2 regions of the Stenotrophomonas sp. CS3K5 genome follow, and region 2 is predicted to be linked to the other one. Evidence: predicted binding sites of a transcription regulator. Region 2 holds the regulator's gene; the other holds the start of a gene.
What was found. Region 2 encodes FliA, which starts transcription of late flagellar genes. Its sites were predicted from a motif close to TAAAGTTTNNCNNNCNNNGGCCGATAA; they were not measured.
Positions count from the first base shown of each region.

Region 1: AC5YGJ_RS11065 (methyl-accepting chemotaxis protein) is a predicted target of FliA. The motif match lies at 7,392-7,418, and genes of this name have one in related genera.

Region 1 covers NZ_JCAKRX010000006.1:151,781-160,313, forward strand. Annotated here, with positions in the region: gene mdoH (glucans biosynthesis glucosyltransferase MdoH) at 1-1,782, opposite strand, end outside; gene AC5YGJ_RS11055 (TonB-dependent receptor domain-containing protein) at 2,277-4,322, shown strand; gene AC5YGJ_RS11060 (hypothetical protein) at 4,380-4,550, opposite strand; gene AC5YGJ_RS11065 (methyl-accepting chemotaxis protein) at 4,743-7,274, opposite strand; gene AC5YGJ_RS11070 (NAD-dependent epimerase/dehydratase family protein) at 7,492-8,385, opposite strand.
Region 2 covers NZ_JCAKRX010000002.1:537,146-545,678, forward strand. Annotated here, with positions in the region: gene flhF (flagellar biosynthesis GTPase FlhF) at 1-742, shown strand, start outside; gene AC5YGJ_RS05040 (MinD/ParA family ATP-binding protein) at 729-1,616, shown strand; gene AC5YGJ_RS05045 (RNA polymerase sigma factor FliA) at 1,613-2,356, shown strand; gene cheY (chemotaxis response regulator CheY) at 2,414-2,806, shown strand; gene AC5YGJ_RS05055 (protein phosphatase CheZ) at 2,806-3,411, shown strand; gene AC5YGJ_RS05060 (chemotaxis protein CheA) at 3,414-5,240, shown strand; gene AC5YGJ_RS05065 (flagellar motor protein) at 5,343-6,083, shown strand; gene motD (flagellar motor protein MotD) at 6,085-7,101, shown strand; gene AC5YGJ_RS05075 (ParA family protein) at 7,106-7,888, shown strand; gene AC5YGJ_RS05080 (chemotaxis protein CheW) at 7,885-8,533, shown strand, end outside.

The DNA of each region.
Region 1 (8,533 bases), on a different contig from region 2:
CACCACCGGAATGGCCAGCACCATGCCGATCACCACCGGCGCCATCCAGGCGGCCAGCGACGGCGACACCGCCCAGGCCAGCACCCCCATGAAGGCGCCGAACACGCCCAGCCCGCCATAGCCGCGGATCAAGGCCATCCACGAAATGCCGCCATCGTCACGCTGCTGCGCGTCCCAGCCGGAATCGCGCCCGGACAGCACTTCGGCCACGCCGCGCGACTGCACGTACATCACCACCGGCGCCATCAGCGCGGCCAGCACGGTTTCCACCAGCATCGACACGAACGCACGGATCGCACCGCCACAGCCACGGCGGTCGACCGGGTCCAGCAGCATCGCCAGGTAGCCCAGCACCTTGGGCAGCAGCAGCACCGCCATGGTGGCGGCGAACAGGCGTACCACCTGCTCCTCGTCCTGGGCACGCCAGTACACGCTGGGGGACAGGTGCAGCAGGGCGTTGAAGTCGATGCCCTCCTGGAACAACGGGATGGCGATGCCGATCAGCATCAGCATCGCCCACATCGGCGCGGTGAAGTAATGGCCGATGCCGATCAGCATGTGCGTGCGGCTGATCCAGTGCAGGCCGCGGCTGCCGACCACCTTGCCGTGCTGCAGGTTGCCCTGGCACCAGCGGCGGTCGCGCACCAGCAGGTCGGTCAGCGTCGGCGGGCCTTCTTCATAGCTGCCGCCCAGGTACGGCACCATGTGCGCGGCCCAACCGCCACGCCGCATCAGTGCCGCTTCAACGAAGTCATGGCTGAGCACGTGGCCGCCGAACGGCTTGCGCCCCGGCAGCGCCGGCAGGCCGGCGTGGTCGGCGAAGGCACGGGTGCGGATGATCGCGTTGTGGCCCCAGTAGTTGCTCTCGGCGCCATGCCACCAGGCCACGCCACGGGCGATCACCGGGCCGTACACGCGGCCGCCGAACTGCTGCATGCGCGCAAACAGGGTGCGCCCGCCGATCACCGACGGCAGGGTCTGGATCAGGCCGACATCGGCGTTGTGCTCCATGCCGGCCACCAGGCGCACGATGCTGTCGCCGGTCATCAGGCTGTCGGCGTCGAGGATCAGCATCTGCGGGTAGGCGCCACCGAAGCGGCGCACCCAGTCGGCGATATTGCCAGCCTTGCGCCCGCTGTTGTCGCCACGGCGGCGATAGAACAGCCGCGTCATGCCCTCCGGAACCCGCTCGCGCAGTTCGGCGAACACCTGCTCCTCGGCGCGCGCGATGTCCTCGCGCCGGGTATCGCTGAGCACGAAGAAGTCGAAACGTTCGAGCTGGCCGGTGGCCGCCACCGATTCGTAGATTGCCTGCAGGCCGGCCAGCAGGCGCCGCGGATCTTCGTTGTAGGTCGGCATCAGCAGCGCGGTGCGGCTGTGTACGGTCGGCAGCGGTTTGTCCGGATCGATGCCCAGGCGGTAGCCGCGGTCGAACACTGCGGTCAGGAAGCCGGCCAGGGCGCTGGCGAAGGACAGCGCGATCCAGGCGAACAGGCCGACGAACAACACCAGCAGGCAGGCTTCGAGCACGCTGATGCCGTTGGCCGACAGCACCCGCCACATCATCCGCGTGGCCAGGGCCGTCATGGCCAGGGTGCCGCCGAAAATATAGAAACGACGCAGGCCGATCAGGCGCGGCGACGTACGATGCCGACGGACCTTCAGCGCGCCCTGGCGCAGGGTCTGCTCGGGCATCGGCAACGGTGATTCGGCCGGCAGCAGTGCCCAGCCGGCATCAAGCCCGGGCGTATCGGCTTCAGCGTGGATGGTCTGCACCCCCATTGCCGCCTACTCCGCGCAGTCGGCACGGCCGGCCATCCCGGCCGGGCTGCATGCACCAAGGTTCCCGGCGCGCTTTCCCGGCGCCCGCACTTGTCCTGGCTGCGTCGGCACAAGGCCACACAGTCGATGTCTGTCACTACCGGAACCCACACGATCTCCAACGGGGCGGAATCGAAAATGCGGCCCAGTCTAGGGCGCCGGATGTAAGCCGGGTGCGAAGGTCTACGCCGGGATTTCTCCCCATTCAGCCAATAGCAGGCGAGCGGGCGCGGTGCGCGCTGGATGTCACGATGTCGCCCCGGGTACTGGATCGTATCAAACGCGAACAGTTATCATTTCATTAACCAGGCAGGTCGCCGTCTTCCTCACGGCCCAGACCCACCCAGCTGCGCCGGTCCGAACCGCGCACCCCAGATGACCCATGGAAGGGGCTGGCTGCCGATTGCCTGCGCCTGCTGCTTCCACCGGGTCCCCCACCTCCCATGGAAGCCGTCATGTCCCTGCCGTCCCACCCCCGCTCCGCGCGCCTGCCGCGTACCCGCCTGGCCCACGCCCTGGCCACCGCCTGCCTGCTGACCCTGCCCGGCCTGGCCGCCGCCGAGGCCAGCGCCGATGCCTCCACCAAGGATCTGGACACCGTGGTGGTCACCGCCTCAGGCAACCAGCAATGGATCAAGGATGCGCCGGCCAGCATCAGCGTGATCAGCCGCGAGGACATCGAGCGGCAGCCGGTGCACGACCTGGCCACCCTGCTCAGCCGCGTGCCCGGCGTCACCGGCGGCCTGAGTGCGGCTGGCGAACAGTCCAAGATCAAGCTGCGCGGGATGCCGTCCAACTACACGCTGGTGCTGGTGGACGGCAAGCGCATGGGCAGCTCGGCCTCGACCAACTACCGGCCGGACCTGGGCCGCCAGGACCTGAACTGGATTTCGCCCGACCAGATCGAGCGCATCGAAGTGGTGCGCGGGCCGATGTCCTCACTGTACGGCTCCGACGCCATGGGCGGGGTGATCAACATCATCACCAAGCGCATCGGCGATGAGTGGCGCGGCAGTGCCACCCACAGCTATACCCGCCCCGGCGATGACACGCGCGGCGACACCCAGCAGATCGGCGCAACGTTCTCCGGCCCGCTCAGCGAGCGGGTCGGGCTGCGCATCGGCGCCAACAGCATGCGGCGCGATTCCGACCGGTCCAACGGTGGTGTCTACGGCAATGCCTATGCCGGCGAGAAGGACCGCAACGTCGATGCATTGCTGCAATGGAAACTGAGCGACGCGCAGGACGTATCGCTTGAAGCGGGCCACGGCGTGCAGCAGGCCTTCATCGACACCGCACTGGAGCAGCAGGACGAAGGCGCCTGGGGGGCCAGTGAACTCAAGCGCAGCTCGCTGGCACTCAACCACGATGGCACGTGGAGCTTCGGCACCTCCAGGATCAGTGCGTACTGGACCGAGTACAAGAATGACATCGGCGCGACCGGCCGCTCCGAGGCCACCGACACCATCATCGAAGGCAGCCTGACCACGCCGTTCACGCTGGGCGTGGAGCACCAGTTCGCCGTCGGTGGCCAGTGGAAGCGCCAGGAACTGACCAACACCGATACCATCGGCCGCGCGCCGATCGACTACGCCGGCAATCCGGTCAATGGCTCGAGCCTGGAAGTGGATACCTGGGCCCTGTTCGTGGAGGACGAACTGAAGCTGCACCGCACCCTGGCACTGACGTTGGGCGCACGCCTGGACCATCACGAGAAATTCGGCGGCCACGTCAGTCCGCGTGCCTACCTGGTCTGGCACCCGGCCGAGCAGTGGACGATCCGCGGCGGCATCTCCAAGGGCTTCCGCGCGCCGAGCCTGACCGAGAACTCGCCCAATGCCGCCACCCAGTCCGGCGGTCGTGGCTGTACCTCGCTGATCCCGTTGGGCTACACCCGCGGCGGCTGCTACATGGCCGGCAACCCGGATCTGGATCCGGAGACCAGCACCAACCGCGAGATCGGCATCAGCTTCGACAATGAACGTGTCGATGCCGGCCTGACCTACTTCCATACCGATTTCAGGAACAAGATCGAGTACGCGCCGCTGGGCCGGTTCAACGGCATCTGGTGGACGCGGATGAGCAACGTCCAGCGCGCGCGTACCAGCGGCATGGAAGGCAACCTCAACGTGCGCTTCGGCGAGCACTGGCGCTGGCGCACCTCGGCGACCTGGATGAAGGAAGCCAAGAACCTGACCACCGGCCGCAACCTGATCGACACCCCGGAATTCTCGGGATACTCGTCGCTGGACTGGACGCCCAACACGGTGTTTTCCAGCAGCCTGTCGGCACAGTACACCGGCAAGCAGACCGGCGTGGCCACCACCTTCTTCAAGGCCTACACCCTGTATGACCTGACCGCGGCATGGAACGTCAACGAGGTACTGACCCTGCGCGGTGGCGTCAGCAACCTGGCCGACAAGAAACTGTATGCCGAAGGCTCCACCGACTACTTCGTCGCGGGGCGCAGCTACTTCTTCAGCATGACCGCACGCTTCTGATCGATGCGCGTCGGGATCGCGCTGGCCATGTGCCAGCGCGATCGTTGCCGTTGCGCGTTACTCGCTTTCCAGCGCGGCCGGTGCCGCGTTCTGCGTGGCCGCCGTGCGCGCACGGTCCATGGCCACCGCCAGTTGCTGGCGTGCGAGCAGTTGTTGTGCCTGCACCACTTCAGGTGTCGGCAGGAGCACCGGTCCCGGTGCGTTTTCCGGTGTAGCAGGTGTGGTCATGCAACCTCCATGGACATCCCGCTGCCATCCGGGTTCAGCTGGAACGGCAGCGGAACTGCGCACCCTATCCTAAAAACAAGGCGGGTGGGTAACGGTGGGGTCACCGACGGTGGCGCCGGGGTGTCCCGGCGCCTCATTCCCGCCCCTGCCGACCGTCTGCCGAAGCTGAATCGCTTCAGCCCACGGCGCCGTTCAGGCGGCGCGGCGCGCTGCAGGCAGCGGTTCGGCCTGCAGGCGGAAGCGCGACACCGCCACCGCCAGCTGCTCGGCCTGTTCTTCCATCGCGCGTGCCGCAGCGCTGGCTTCCTCCACCAGCGCAGCGTTCTGCTGGGTGGTCTCGTCCATCTGCACCACGGTCTGGTTGACCTGCTCGATGCCCGCCGACTGCTCGCGCGAGGCCGCCGAGATCTCGGCCATGATCTCGTTGACCCGGCCGACCTGGCCGACGATCTCCTGCATGGTGCGGCCTGCACCGTGCACCAGCTGCGCGCCCGCGCCCACCTGGGCCACCGAGGCATCAATCAGTTCCTTGATCTCCTTGGCGGCGCCGGCCGAGCGCTGCGCCAGCGCGCGCACTTCACTGGCCACCACCGCAAAGCCGCGCCCCTGTTCACCGGCACGTGCTGCTTCGACGGCAGCGTTGAGCGCCAGGATGTTGGTCTGGAACGCAATGCCATCGATCACCGAGATGATCTCGGCAATACGCTGCGACGAGGCTTCGATCTGCTCCATGGTCTGCACCACCTGGCTGACCACCTGCCCGCCTTCGCTGGCGACACCGGCTGCCGAGCCGGCCAGGGTATTGGCCTGCAGTGCGTGGTCGGCGTTCTGGCGCACGGTGGAGGTCAGTTCCTCCATCGAGGCCGCCGTCTCTTCCAGGTTGGCTGCCTGCTGCTCGGTGCGGCGTGACAGGTCGCTGTTGCCGGCGGCGATCTCGCCCGCGGCCAGGCGGATGCTGGCGGCCGACTGCTGGATCTGCCCGACGATGCCGGTCAGCTGCTGCACGGTGCTGTTGGCATCATCGCGCATCACCGCGAACACGCCATGGAAGTCACCGTGCATGCGCGCGCTGAGGTCTCCGGCGGCAATGGCCCGCAGCAGCGTCGACAGTTCGGCCAGGTTGTGGTCGCTGACCTGCATCATGGTGTTGAGCGTGTCCACCATGCGGCGGAAATCATGATCGAAGCGCGACACATCGCCACGCACCGCGAAATCGCCGGCGGCAGCGGCCGCCGCCAGCTGCTGGATCTGCTCGTTGATCGCGGCCAGGTTGTGCTTGGTGGTGGCCATCGCAGCGGTGAACACCGCCTTCTCGCCCGGCAGCGCTTCCATGTCCACACTCAGATCGCCCACCGCATAGCGCTGCATCACCTCCACCAGGCGCTGGGTGACGGCATTGCTGGCGGCCACCAGCTGGTTGCTGTCGGCGACCATGCGGCCGTACTCGCCCGGGAACGCGGTCGCATCCATGCGATAGCTCAGTTCACCGGCCTCATGGCGCTGCGCCATTTCCGCCTGTGCGGCCATCACCGCCTGCAACTGGCCGCGCATGCCCTGCATCGCGTCCAGCAGGCGGCCCACTTCATCGTTGCTGCGCGCCGGCAGCGTGCTGTCCAGCTTGCCGGCGGCCACATCACCGGCCACACGCACGGCCTCGGCCAACGGGCGGATCGCCAGCCGGCGCAGCAGCACATACACGCCGGCGCTGAGCGTCAGCGCCGCCACCACGCCCACCAGCAGGGTCAGCCACAGCAGCTGGCGCGCCTCGGCCACGATCACTGCATGCGGCATCACCACCCCCAGCGCGAAGCGCTGCGGTGCATCGCCTACGCGCAACGGCACGTACACGCGCACGTTGCCCTCGGCATCCGGGGTGAACGCCTCGAAGCGGCGGTCGGCCGCGATGTCGGCCAGCATGCCGCGGGTCAATGCATCAGTACGCGGCTTGCCGATCTCGGCGGCATTGGCCGAGGCCAGCACCACGCCCTTGGGTGACAGCAGTTCGACATGGCCGGCGCCCATTGGCTTCAGCGTGGCCAGGTGCTTCTGCAAGGCCGCCAGCGAGAAGTCGACGGTGAACACGCCCAGGAAGGTGCCGTTCTCCACGATCGGCGAGCTCAGCGTGCTCATCAGCACCTGCTGGCCGGCGATGTCGTAGGCGTAGGGTTCGCTGACCTTGGGCAGCTTGTCGCGGCTGGGCACCACGTACCAGTCGGCCGAACCGTCAGCGGCCTCGGTGTAGTCGGTCATGGTCGACTGCTGCGGCTTGCCCTCGTGCCAGGCCCAGTAGCTCATGTAGCGGCCGGTGGCGTCGTGCATCTCGGTGTTGGCGAACTCGGCATCCTTGCCATCGAACGCTTCGGCTTCCCACATGGTGCTCTTGCCCAGCCATTCCGGATGGGTGCGCAGCTGCTCGCCGAGGACCGCGGCCAGGCTGGCGCGGTCGGGAACGTCGCCGCGTGCGCGCTGGGCCAGCACGGCTTCGACCATCGCATCGTTGCTGGCGAAGGCGGTGCCCAGGTCGGCGGCGACCTGGCGGGCCTCCGCATTGGCCTCACTGGTCATGGTCTGGCGCGAGGCGTCGATCAGGCTGGCACTGGCCTGGCGGTAGATCAGGAAGGCGGTCAGGCCGAAGCACAGCAGCGCGATCAGGGCAGTGCCCAGCATCAGCTTGTGGGCGATGCTGCCCGGGCGGCGGGCAGCGGCGGAGCGGGAAGAAGGCATGGAAGGGTCCGCAAGGCAGTTCAGGACGACCGGCACCGCGAGGCGCCGCGCAGGCGCGCGATCCGTCGCGCGGGCCCCCAGCGGCCGGGTCTGGCCCGGCACTGGAAGCGCACCGGGTTAGCGGCCGCGTACCCACGAGGTTGAGTCGCCGCGCCTACACATTGCTGAATCCGCTCAGGGACGGGGCATGAAGCGCGGCCCGCACAGCCACCTGCGCCTACTCGGCCACGCGGTCCTTGATCCATTGCGCGCGCGGCAGGACCTCGATGCTGCCGGCCGCATACTGCTGCAGCACATCATCCGGGCCGAAGCGCGGCTGCCAGCCGAGCTCGCTGCGCAACCGCGCACTGTCATAGACGCGGTCGATGCTGAGCGGCAATGGCCAGCCACGGCGCTCGAACTCGGCGAGCAGCTGCGGGGCGCGCCGGGCCAGCACGCTGCGCGGGCGCGCGGCCAGGTCCAGGCAGTCCTCGCGCCGGAACGGGGTGGGCGCACAGGCGACGTAACGCGCGAACCCCTCGCCCGCATCCAGCAGCAGCGTGGCGTGTGCGCTGGCCACATCACGCGCGTCCAGGCCACGATGCAGGCGGAACATCGCCATGCGTTCGGGAGGTTCGGGGAAGCAGCGGCCCATGCGCAGTACGCGCACGCTGAACCCGGGCGCCACCGCAGCCTCGGCCAGGGCCTCGGCCTGCAGCTTGGTACGGTGGTAGATCGTACGCGGCAACGGCTCGGTATCTTCGTCGATCCAACGGCAGCCGCCGGCGACCACCGCATGGCCGTACAGCGCCGTGGTGCTGGTCAGCACGAAGCGCCGTGCGCCCGCCTCGCGTGCCGCCTGCAGCAGGTGGGCCGTGGCGTCCACATTGATCTGCTGGAACACCGCATCGGGCACCAGGCCCACGTGCGGTGCGTGCAGGGCGGCGGTGTGGATCACCGCGTCGACACCCTGCACCGCGCGCGCCACAGCCTGGCGGTCGGCGACATCGGCAATGATGCGGGTGGTGGCGAATGGGCTGCGATCCAGCCCCACCACTTCATGGGTCGCCGCCAGCGCACCGAAGATCGCGCGTGCGATCCGCCCGGAACTGCCGGTCAACAGAATCTTCATTGAGTCCATTCACTCGAGGCTCCCGGGAACTACCGGGATGCTGCGATTCTAGGCAAGCCATCGGTCATCTGCGATAGCACCGCCGCCAACGCTGTGTTCGCTACCGTAGCGGCGCGTGAACGCAACTGCGGCGTGGCGTGAAGGCTGC
Region 2 (8,533 bases):
CGTGGCCATGCAGATCCCACTGGAGACCGAAGCCCACCGCGGCCGCGGCCTGATGCTGGGGCTGATCTCGCGCAAGCTGCCGATCGCCCCGGTCGACCCGCTGGAAGAAGGCGGTGTGATCGCGCTGGTCGGCCCGACCGGCGCCGGCAAGACCACCACCATCGCCAAGCTGGCCTCGCGCTTCGCCGAGAAGCACGCCCCGCGTGACGTTGCCCTGGTGACCACCGACACCACCCGCATCGGCGCCCGCGAACAGCTGTACGGCTACGGCCGCCAGCTCGGCATCGCCGTGCACGAGGCCAACAGCGGTACCGACCTGGACCAGCTGCTGGAACGCCTGAAGGACTACAAGCTGGTGCTGATCGACACAGCCGGCCTGGGCCCGCGTGACCGCGCACTGGCCGCCCAGCTGCAGTGGCTGCGCGCCGCCCGCCAGGTGCGCACCCTGCTGGTGCTGCCGGCCAACACCAGTTTCGGCGACATGGACGAGGTGGTCCGCCGCTTTGGCGCGGCCAACCTGCAGGGGCTGGTGCTGAGCAAGCTGGACGAGACCGGCCGTTTCGGCAACGCGCTGTCGGTGGCCGTGGATCACAGCCTGCCGATCACCTGGGTGACTGACGGCCAGGACGTACCGGAGGACCTGCACCGGGCCAGTGCGGCCAATCTCGTACTTCGCCTTGAAGATTTGCGCCGAGCGGCCGATATGCCCTGCAACCCGGAGTTGAACCATGCCGTCGCGTGAGTACGCCAAGCTGACCAAGACCTTCCCGCTGTCGGCCACCCGCAGCGAGCCGCTCGGCCCTGTGCGCACCATTGCCGTGACCGGCGGCAAGGGCGGCGTGGGCAAGACCAACGTGTCGGCCAACCTGGCCGTGGCGCTGGCCGGCATGGGCAAGCGCACGCTGCTGCTGGATGCGGACCTGGGCCTGGCCAACATCGACGTGATCCTGGGGTTGAACCCCACCTTCACGCTGGCCGACCTGGTCGCCGGCCGCTGCTCGCTGGATGACGTCATCGTCGAAGGCCCGAACGGCGTGCTGGTGGTCCCGGCCGCGTCCGGCCGCCGGCACATGGCCGAACTGGCCCCGGCCGAGCACGTCGGCCTGGTCAACGTGTTCTCCGAACTGGAGCGCGAGCTGGACATCATGGTGGTGGACACCGCCGCCGGCATCACCGATGGCGTGCTGACCTTCTGCCAGGCCGCACAGGACACCGTGGTGGTGGTCTGCGACGAACCGGCCTCGATCACCGACGCCTACGCGCTGATCAAGGTGCTCTCGCGCGAGCGTGGGGTGGACCGCATCCAGGTGGTGGCCAACATGGTGCGCGACCCCAACGAAGGCCGCGTGCTGTACGAAAAGCTGACCCGCGTCTGCGAGAAGTTCCTGGCCGATGTCTCATTGAATTACCTGGGCTGCGTGCCGCAGGATGACTGGTTGCGCCTGTCGGTGCAGCGCCAGCAGCCGGTGGTCAAGGCCTACCCATCCAGCCCGGCTGCACTGGCGATCACCGAGATCGCACGGCGCACCGCGCGCTGGCAGGCGCCGACCGAACCGCGTGGCGGCGTCGAGTTCTTCCTCGAACGCATCCTCAAGCAGCGCGGGGTGGCCGCATGAAAGGCGCAGCCCAGTACCGGGAGGTCCAGCGCTCGGCGGCCAACGAGGTCATCGCCCAGCATTCGGACCTGGTGCGGCGCATCGCCCACCACCTGGCCGCACGCCTGCCGGCCAGCGTCGAAGTCGACGACCTGATCCAGGCCGGCATGATGGGCCTGATCGAGGCCTCGCGCAGCTACGACGCCGACCAGGGCGCCTCGTTCGAGACCTACGCGTCGATCCGCATCCGCGGTTCGATGATCGACGAGATCCGTCGTGGCGATTGGGTGCCGCGTTCGGTGCACCGCCGTGCACGCGATGCTGCTGCCACCATCCGCCGCCTGGAACAGAGCAGTGGCCGTGCCGCCAGCGCCACCGAAGTGGCCGCCGCGATGGACATGCCGCTGCCCGAATACCTGCGGCTGATGGAAGACGCCGCGCGCGGCCAGGTGCTGAGCCTGGAATCGCGTATCGAGGACCAGGGCGAACTGGATACCGTCGCCCAGGGCGGCCCGACCCCGCAGCAGGTGCTGGAGCGCGGCGAGTTCGGCCGCGAGCTGGGCAAGGCCATCGGCCACCTGCCCGAGCGCGAACAGCTGGTGCTCTCGCTCTACTACGAGCAGGAGCTGAACCTGAAGGAGATCGGTGCGGTGCTCGGCGTGAGCGAGTCGCGGGTCTGCCAGATCCACGGCCAGGCGGTGCTGCGCCTGCGTGGCCGACTGAAGATTTTCGAGGCGGTCGACGCCGGCCTTGAAGAATGAACATCCCCGAGGCGTCTGCCCCCGGCCGCCCGGAATGAACAACAAAGGAACTCTGCTTTGAACAAGAACATGCGCATCCTGATCGTCGACGACTTCTCGACCATGCGTCGCATCGTCAAGAACCTGCTGGGCGATCTGGGCTTCACCAACACCGCCGAAGCCGAGGACGGGCATGCCGCGCTGTCGCTGCTGCAGAGCCAGCCGTTCGATTTCGTGGTCACCGACTGGAACATGCCGGTGATGACCGGCATCGAGCTGCTCAAGGCGATCCGCGCCGATGCCAAGCTGAAGACCCTGCCGGTGTTGATGGTGACCGCCGAAGCCAAGCGCGAGCAGATCATCGAAGCCGCCCAGAGCGGCGTCAACGGCTACATCATCAAGCCGTTCACCGCGCAGACCCTGGAAGAAAAGCTGGGCAAGATCTTCGAACGCCTGGCGGCCAGCGCCTGATGGATACCACGGTCGACAAGAACGCCCTTGCCCTGCGCCTGCAGGAAGCCCTGGACGCGCTGGAGTCCGGTGACGAGGCCGCCTGGCGGCAGCGCATCGACGGACTGGTCGCGCTGCGCACGCAGCCGATGATGAGCGGTCTTTCGCGGCTGGCCCGCGAACTCGGCCAGGCGCTGGGTGAACTGCCGACCGTGCCCAGCGATGCCGGTGAACTGGACGACGCCTGCGCGCGCCTGGACCACGTGGTGGCGATGACCGAACAGGCCACCCACCGCACCCTGGACCTGGCCGAGGAATGCCGCAGCCTGACCGAGCAACTGCGCGCCGAAGGCCTGCAGCCGGGCCAGGACGCGCAGCTAGAGCGCATCCGCCACAACCTCACCGAGATCGCCCTGACCCAGAGCTACCAGGACCTGACCGGGCAGATCATCCGTCGCGTGGTCGGCATCGTGCGCCGCGTGCACGAAGGCTTCGGCGCGCTCGGCCTGCCGCCGGAACAGCATCGCACCGACCCGGAACTGGCCGGGCCGGCACTGAAGGGACTGGACCGCCACGCGGTCTCGCAGAACGACGCCGACGACCTGTTGTCGGATCTGGGGCTGTAAGCATGAGCGCGGTATCCGACGACATCACTGCCGATTTCATCATCGAGGCACAGGAAATCCTGGACCGCCTGGGCGAACAGCTGGTGTCGCTGGAGCAGGCGCCGCAGGACAGCGAGCAGCTCAACGCGGTGTTCCGCGGCTACCACACGCTCAAGGGCGGCGCCGGCTTCCTCGGCGTCACCGCCATGGTCGAGTTGTGCCACGCCGCCGAAGAAGCCCTCGGCATCGCGCGCGCCGGCCAGGCCGTGCTGCAGGCCCATCACTTCGACGCGGCCCAGCAGTCGCTGGATTACCTGCAGTCGATGCTCGACGCGGTGTCCTCGGGCACCGAGCCGGGTTATGCGCCGCCGGAGCTGATCGCACAGTTCGACATGCACGGTGGCGGTACCGCAGCCCCGACCGCCGCCGCACCCGCCGCTGCCGGCGGCGACCTGATCACCGAAGACGAATTCGAGGCCCTGCTCGACCAGCTGCACGGCGGCAACGCGCCGACCGCGGTCGCGCCGGCGAAGAAGGCCGACGACGGCCTGATCAGCGAAGACGAGTTCGAAGCCCTGCTCGACCAGCTGCACGGTGGCGCCGCGCCCGGCAGCAAGCCGGTCGCCGCCACGCCGGTCGCTGCGACGCCTGCGCCGCGCCCGGCGGCCGCCACCCCGGCAGCCAAGCCGGCCGCCAAGCCGCTGGCCGAAGCCGAGCACACCGTGCGCGTGGATACCAAGCGCCTGGATGCGATCGTCAACCTGATCGGCGAGCTGGTGCTGTCACGCAACCGCCTGAAGACGCTGCGCGCACGCCTGCGCGATGAAGAGCTGGACCGCGCCGTATCCACCCTGGACATCGCCACCGCGCGACTGCAGTCGGCGGTGATGCGCACCCGCATGCAGCCGGTCGGCAAGGTGTTCTCGCGCTTCCCCAAGGTCGCCCGCGATGTCGCCCGCTCGCTGAAGAAGGAAGTGGATCTGGAACTGATCGGCGCCGAGACCGAGCTCGACCGCAACCTGGTCGAAGCCCTGGCCGACCCGCTGGTTCACCTGGTCCGCAATGCCATCGACCATGGCGTGGAAATGCCCGAACTGCGCGAAGCGCAGGGCAAGCCGCGGATGGGCCATGTGCGCCTGTCGGCGCAGCAGGAAGGTGACTACGTCAGCATCGAGGTGCAGGACGATGGCGCCGGCATCGACCCGGAAAAGCTGCGCGCCAAGGCACGCGAGAAGGGCCTGATCGATCCGGAAGCCGCCGCCCGCCTGAGCAGCGAGGAATGCCTGCACCTGGTGTTCCTGCCCGGCTTCTCGACCAAGCAGCAGGTGACCGACATCTCCGGCCGCGGCGTCGGCATGGACGTGGTGCAGTCCCGTATCCGCGAACTCAGCGGCCAGATCCAGATCCAGTCGGAGCTGGGCCGTGGCAGCCGCTTCCTGATCCGCGTACCGCTGACCCTGGCGATCCTGCCGACGCTGCTGGTGCAGGCCGGCGAGGACGTCTACGCGCTGCCGCTGGCGCGCGTGATGGAAGTGCTGCACGCGCCGCGCACCTCGCTGGGCTGGTTCGATGGCCGTGCCGTGCTCGACCGCCGCTCGCACACCCTGCCGCTGGTCGATCTGCGCCAGTGGCTGGATGTGACGCCGGCCGCCTCCACCCTGCTGACCATTGTGGTGCTGCAGGCCGGCGAGGCACGCTTCGGGCTGGTCGTGGACCAGGTGCGCGGGCGCGAGGAAGTGGTCATCAAGCCGCTGCCCAAAGCCCTGCGCGGCCTGCGCGGTTATGCCGGTGCAACCTTGATCGGCGATGGTCGCATGGCGCTGATCCTGGACGTGGACGGCCTGCGATGACCCCCGCCGGGCCCCGCCCGGCGCCCCCAGAAACTGTGACTACCGTCTGTACACGAACGCCCGGTGTCTCAAGTCCCATTCACACAAGCCGATACCGGATCCATGGATAGACTCAGCCTCATTGGACTCTTTCTCGCCCTGGCCTCGCTGGTCGGTGGCAGCATCCTCAAGGGCGCCGGGCTGGCATCGTTGTGGTCGCCTGCGGCCTTTGTGATTGTCATCGTCGGCACCGTCGCGGCGATCCTGCTGCACACCTCACCGGCCGTGTTCAAGCACGCCTTCAAGATCGTGCGCTGGGTCGTGCGCCCGCCGAACAGCGATCGCCACGAGCTGATCCGCCAGATCGTGGAATGGAGCAACATCGCCCGTCGCCAGGGCCTGCTGGGCCTGGAATCGCAGGTGGAAGCACAGCAGGACCCGTTCCTGCGCAAGGGGCTGCAGCTGCTGGTGGACGGCGTGGAGCCCGAATCGATGCGGCACATGCTGGAAATCGAACTGGGCAGCCAGGAGCACCAGGACCAGGCCGGCGCCAAGGTATTCGAGGCGATGGGCATCTACGCACCCACCCTCGGCATCATCGGCGCCGTGCTCGGCCTGATCGCAGTGATGAAGAACCTGGCCGACCCGAGCAAGCTCGGCCATGGCATCGCCGCCGCGTTCACCGCCACCATCTATGGCATCGCCTCGGCCAACCTGCTGTTCCTGCCGATCGCCGCCAAGCTCAAGAGTGTGATCTCGCACAACACGCGCGACCGCGAAATGGTCATCGAAGGCCTGATCTCGATCGCCCAGGGCGAGAACCCGCGCAACATCGAAACCAACCTCTCCGGCTTCCTGCACTGACATGGCCCGCCGCAAGCACCACGAAGAGCACGCCAACCACGAAGCATGGGCGATCCCCTATGCCGACCTGATGACGCTGCTGCTCGCCTTCTTCGTGGTCATGTACGCGATCTCCTCGGTCAACGAGGGCAAGTACCGGATCATGGCCGACGCGCTCACCGACGCCTTCGGCGGTGCGCCGCGCACCATCAATCCGGTGCAGGTCGGCAACAAGCAGGTGCAGGGTGGCGGCTGGGACAGCCCGTCGGTGATCAAGTCCGGCACCAAGATCGGCCCTTCGGCGCCGGCACCCTCGCATGATCCGACGCTGCTGCCGTCGATGGCCTCGCAGATGCGCATGCCGGTGTCGGTGCACAACCAGGAACAGATCGCACGCGCCGAGCGCCAGCTCAACAGCATCGCCGACCGCCTCACCGCCGCGCTGGCACCGTTGATCGACCGCGGCATGATCAGCGTGCGCCGTACCGAGCTGTGGATCGAAGTGGAGATCAACAGCGACATCCTGTTCCCCACCGGCTCGGCGGCGCTGGACGTGCACGCCCGGCAGACCCTGGCCAGCCTGGCCGACGTGCTGCGCGATGTACCCAACAGCGTGCGTGTGGAAGGCCACACCGACAACGTGCCGATCGCCACCGCCACCTTCCCGTCCAACTGGGAACTGTCGGCCGGGCGCGCGGCCAGCGTGGTGCACCTGTTCGCCGACCAGGGCGTACAGCCGTCGCGGCTGGCGATGGTCGGCTACGGCCAGTTCCGCCCGCGCGAGGAGAACGACAGCGCGCAGGGCCGCAACCGCAATCGCCGGGTGATGGTCATCATCCTGGCCGACACCAGCCATTCGGTGGACCCGCTCGGCCAACGTCTGAACGCCGCCACCGGTGCCGTTGACAGGGCCACCCCCGAACAAGCCGCCGCAACGCCGGCTACCGCCCCCACTTCCCCCCTCGCGCCGGTGACGTTGCCACCGGTGCCGGCTGGCAGCCGCGTCGGCGCCGCCGTTCCCCCGGCAATGAAGGAGTAATCCGATGCGCATCTGGGCAGTCGCCAACCAGAAGGGCGGAGTCGGCAAGACCACCACCACCCTCGCCCTCGGCCGCGGCCTGGCCGCACTCGGCCATCGCGTGCTGCTGATCGACCTCGATCCGCATGCGTCGCTCAGCCGCGCCTTCGGCGTGCCGGTGGATCCGCCGCCGGCCGGTGTGCTTGAACTGTTCGGCACGCCGCCGGCCGATCTTTCCGGCCTGTGCCACGCCAGCAACATCCACGGCCTGGACTACGTCTGCGCACAGTCCGCGCTGGCCACGCTGGAGCGCCGCAGCGCCAACCAGCCCGGGCTCGGCCTGGCGCTGCAGAACGCGCTGGCGCGCCACCAGGGCCAGCACGACTACATCCTGCTGGACTGCGCGCCGACCCTCGGCCTGCTGATGATCAATGCGCTGGCCGCGGCCGACCGCCTGATCATCCCCACCCAGGCCGAGCCGCTGGCCCTGCACGGACTGGATGGCATGGTCCGCACCGGTGAGATGGTCGAGCGTTCGCGCCGGCGCCCGCTGCCGATTTCGATCCTGCCGACCCTGTTCGACCGCCGCACGCGCGCCGGCAACGAATCGCTGCGCACCATGCAGGATCGCCACGGTGCACGCGTGTGGGAAGACGCTATTCCGATCGACACCCGCATCAGCAACGCCGCCGGCCTGACCCTGCCGAGCATCGGTGAGGACTATCCGGGGCGCGGTCTTGCGGCCTACCGGCGTGCACTGAACTGGATTCTGGGTGAGGACGCGCGCGCGCTGGAGCAGGCGGCATGAACAGCACCGGCGTACTGGACGACTATCTGGACGAACTGCTGGGCGAAGCGATTGTTGCGGCGCCGGCTGCCGTGCCACCTCCCGGTAGCGCCGGGCCACGCCCGGCGGACGCGGCGGCACCGGAACGCGAGCCGACCTGGGACGATCTGCCGGCCGAAGTGATCTATGAGACCGAGACCGTCACCGCGGCCCCTGCCGTGGACAACACCGCGCTGGAAGCCGCCTTCCAGGCCGCGTCCGCGCCCGTCAGCGTGATCGATGCAGAGCGCGAGCCGACCTGGGACGATCTGCCGGCCGAAGTGATCTACGAAACGGACGCTGTCGTTGCGGGCCCGAGCGCGGACGACGCCCTGCTGGAGGCCGCTTTCGAGGCTGCCGCTGCACCGGCGGGGGCCCCGCCTTCCCCGCCAAGCGCCGCCTCTCCGGAACGCGAGCCCACCTGGGATGACCTGCCCGACGAAGTCATCCACGAAACCGCGCCAGCACCCGCAGCCGCCGTAACGACCGGCCCCGAGCCTACCTGGGATGACCTGCCCGACGAAGTGATCTACGAGACCGATGCGGCCGACAGTCATCGTCTTGCCCACACCGACAGCCCCGGCCTGCAGGCCGCCTTCGAGGCTGCCGCCGGTGGCGAGGACGTCG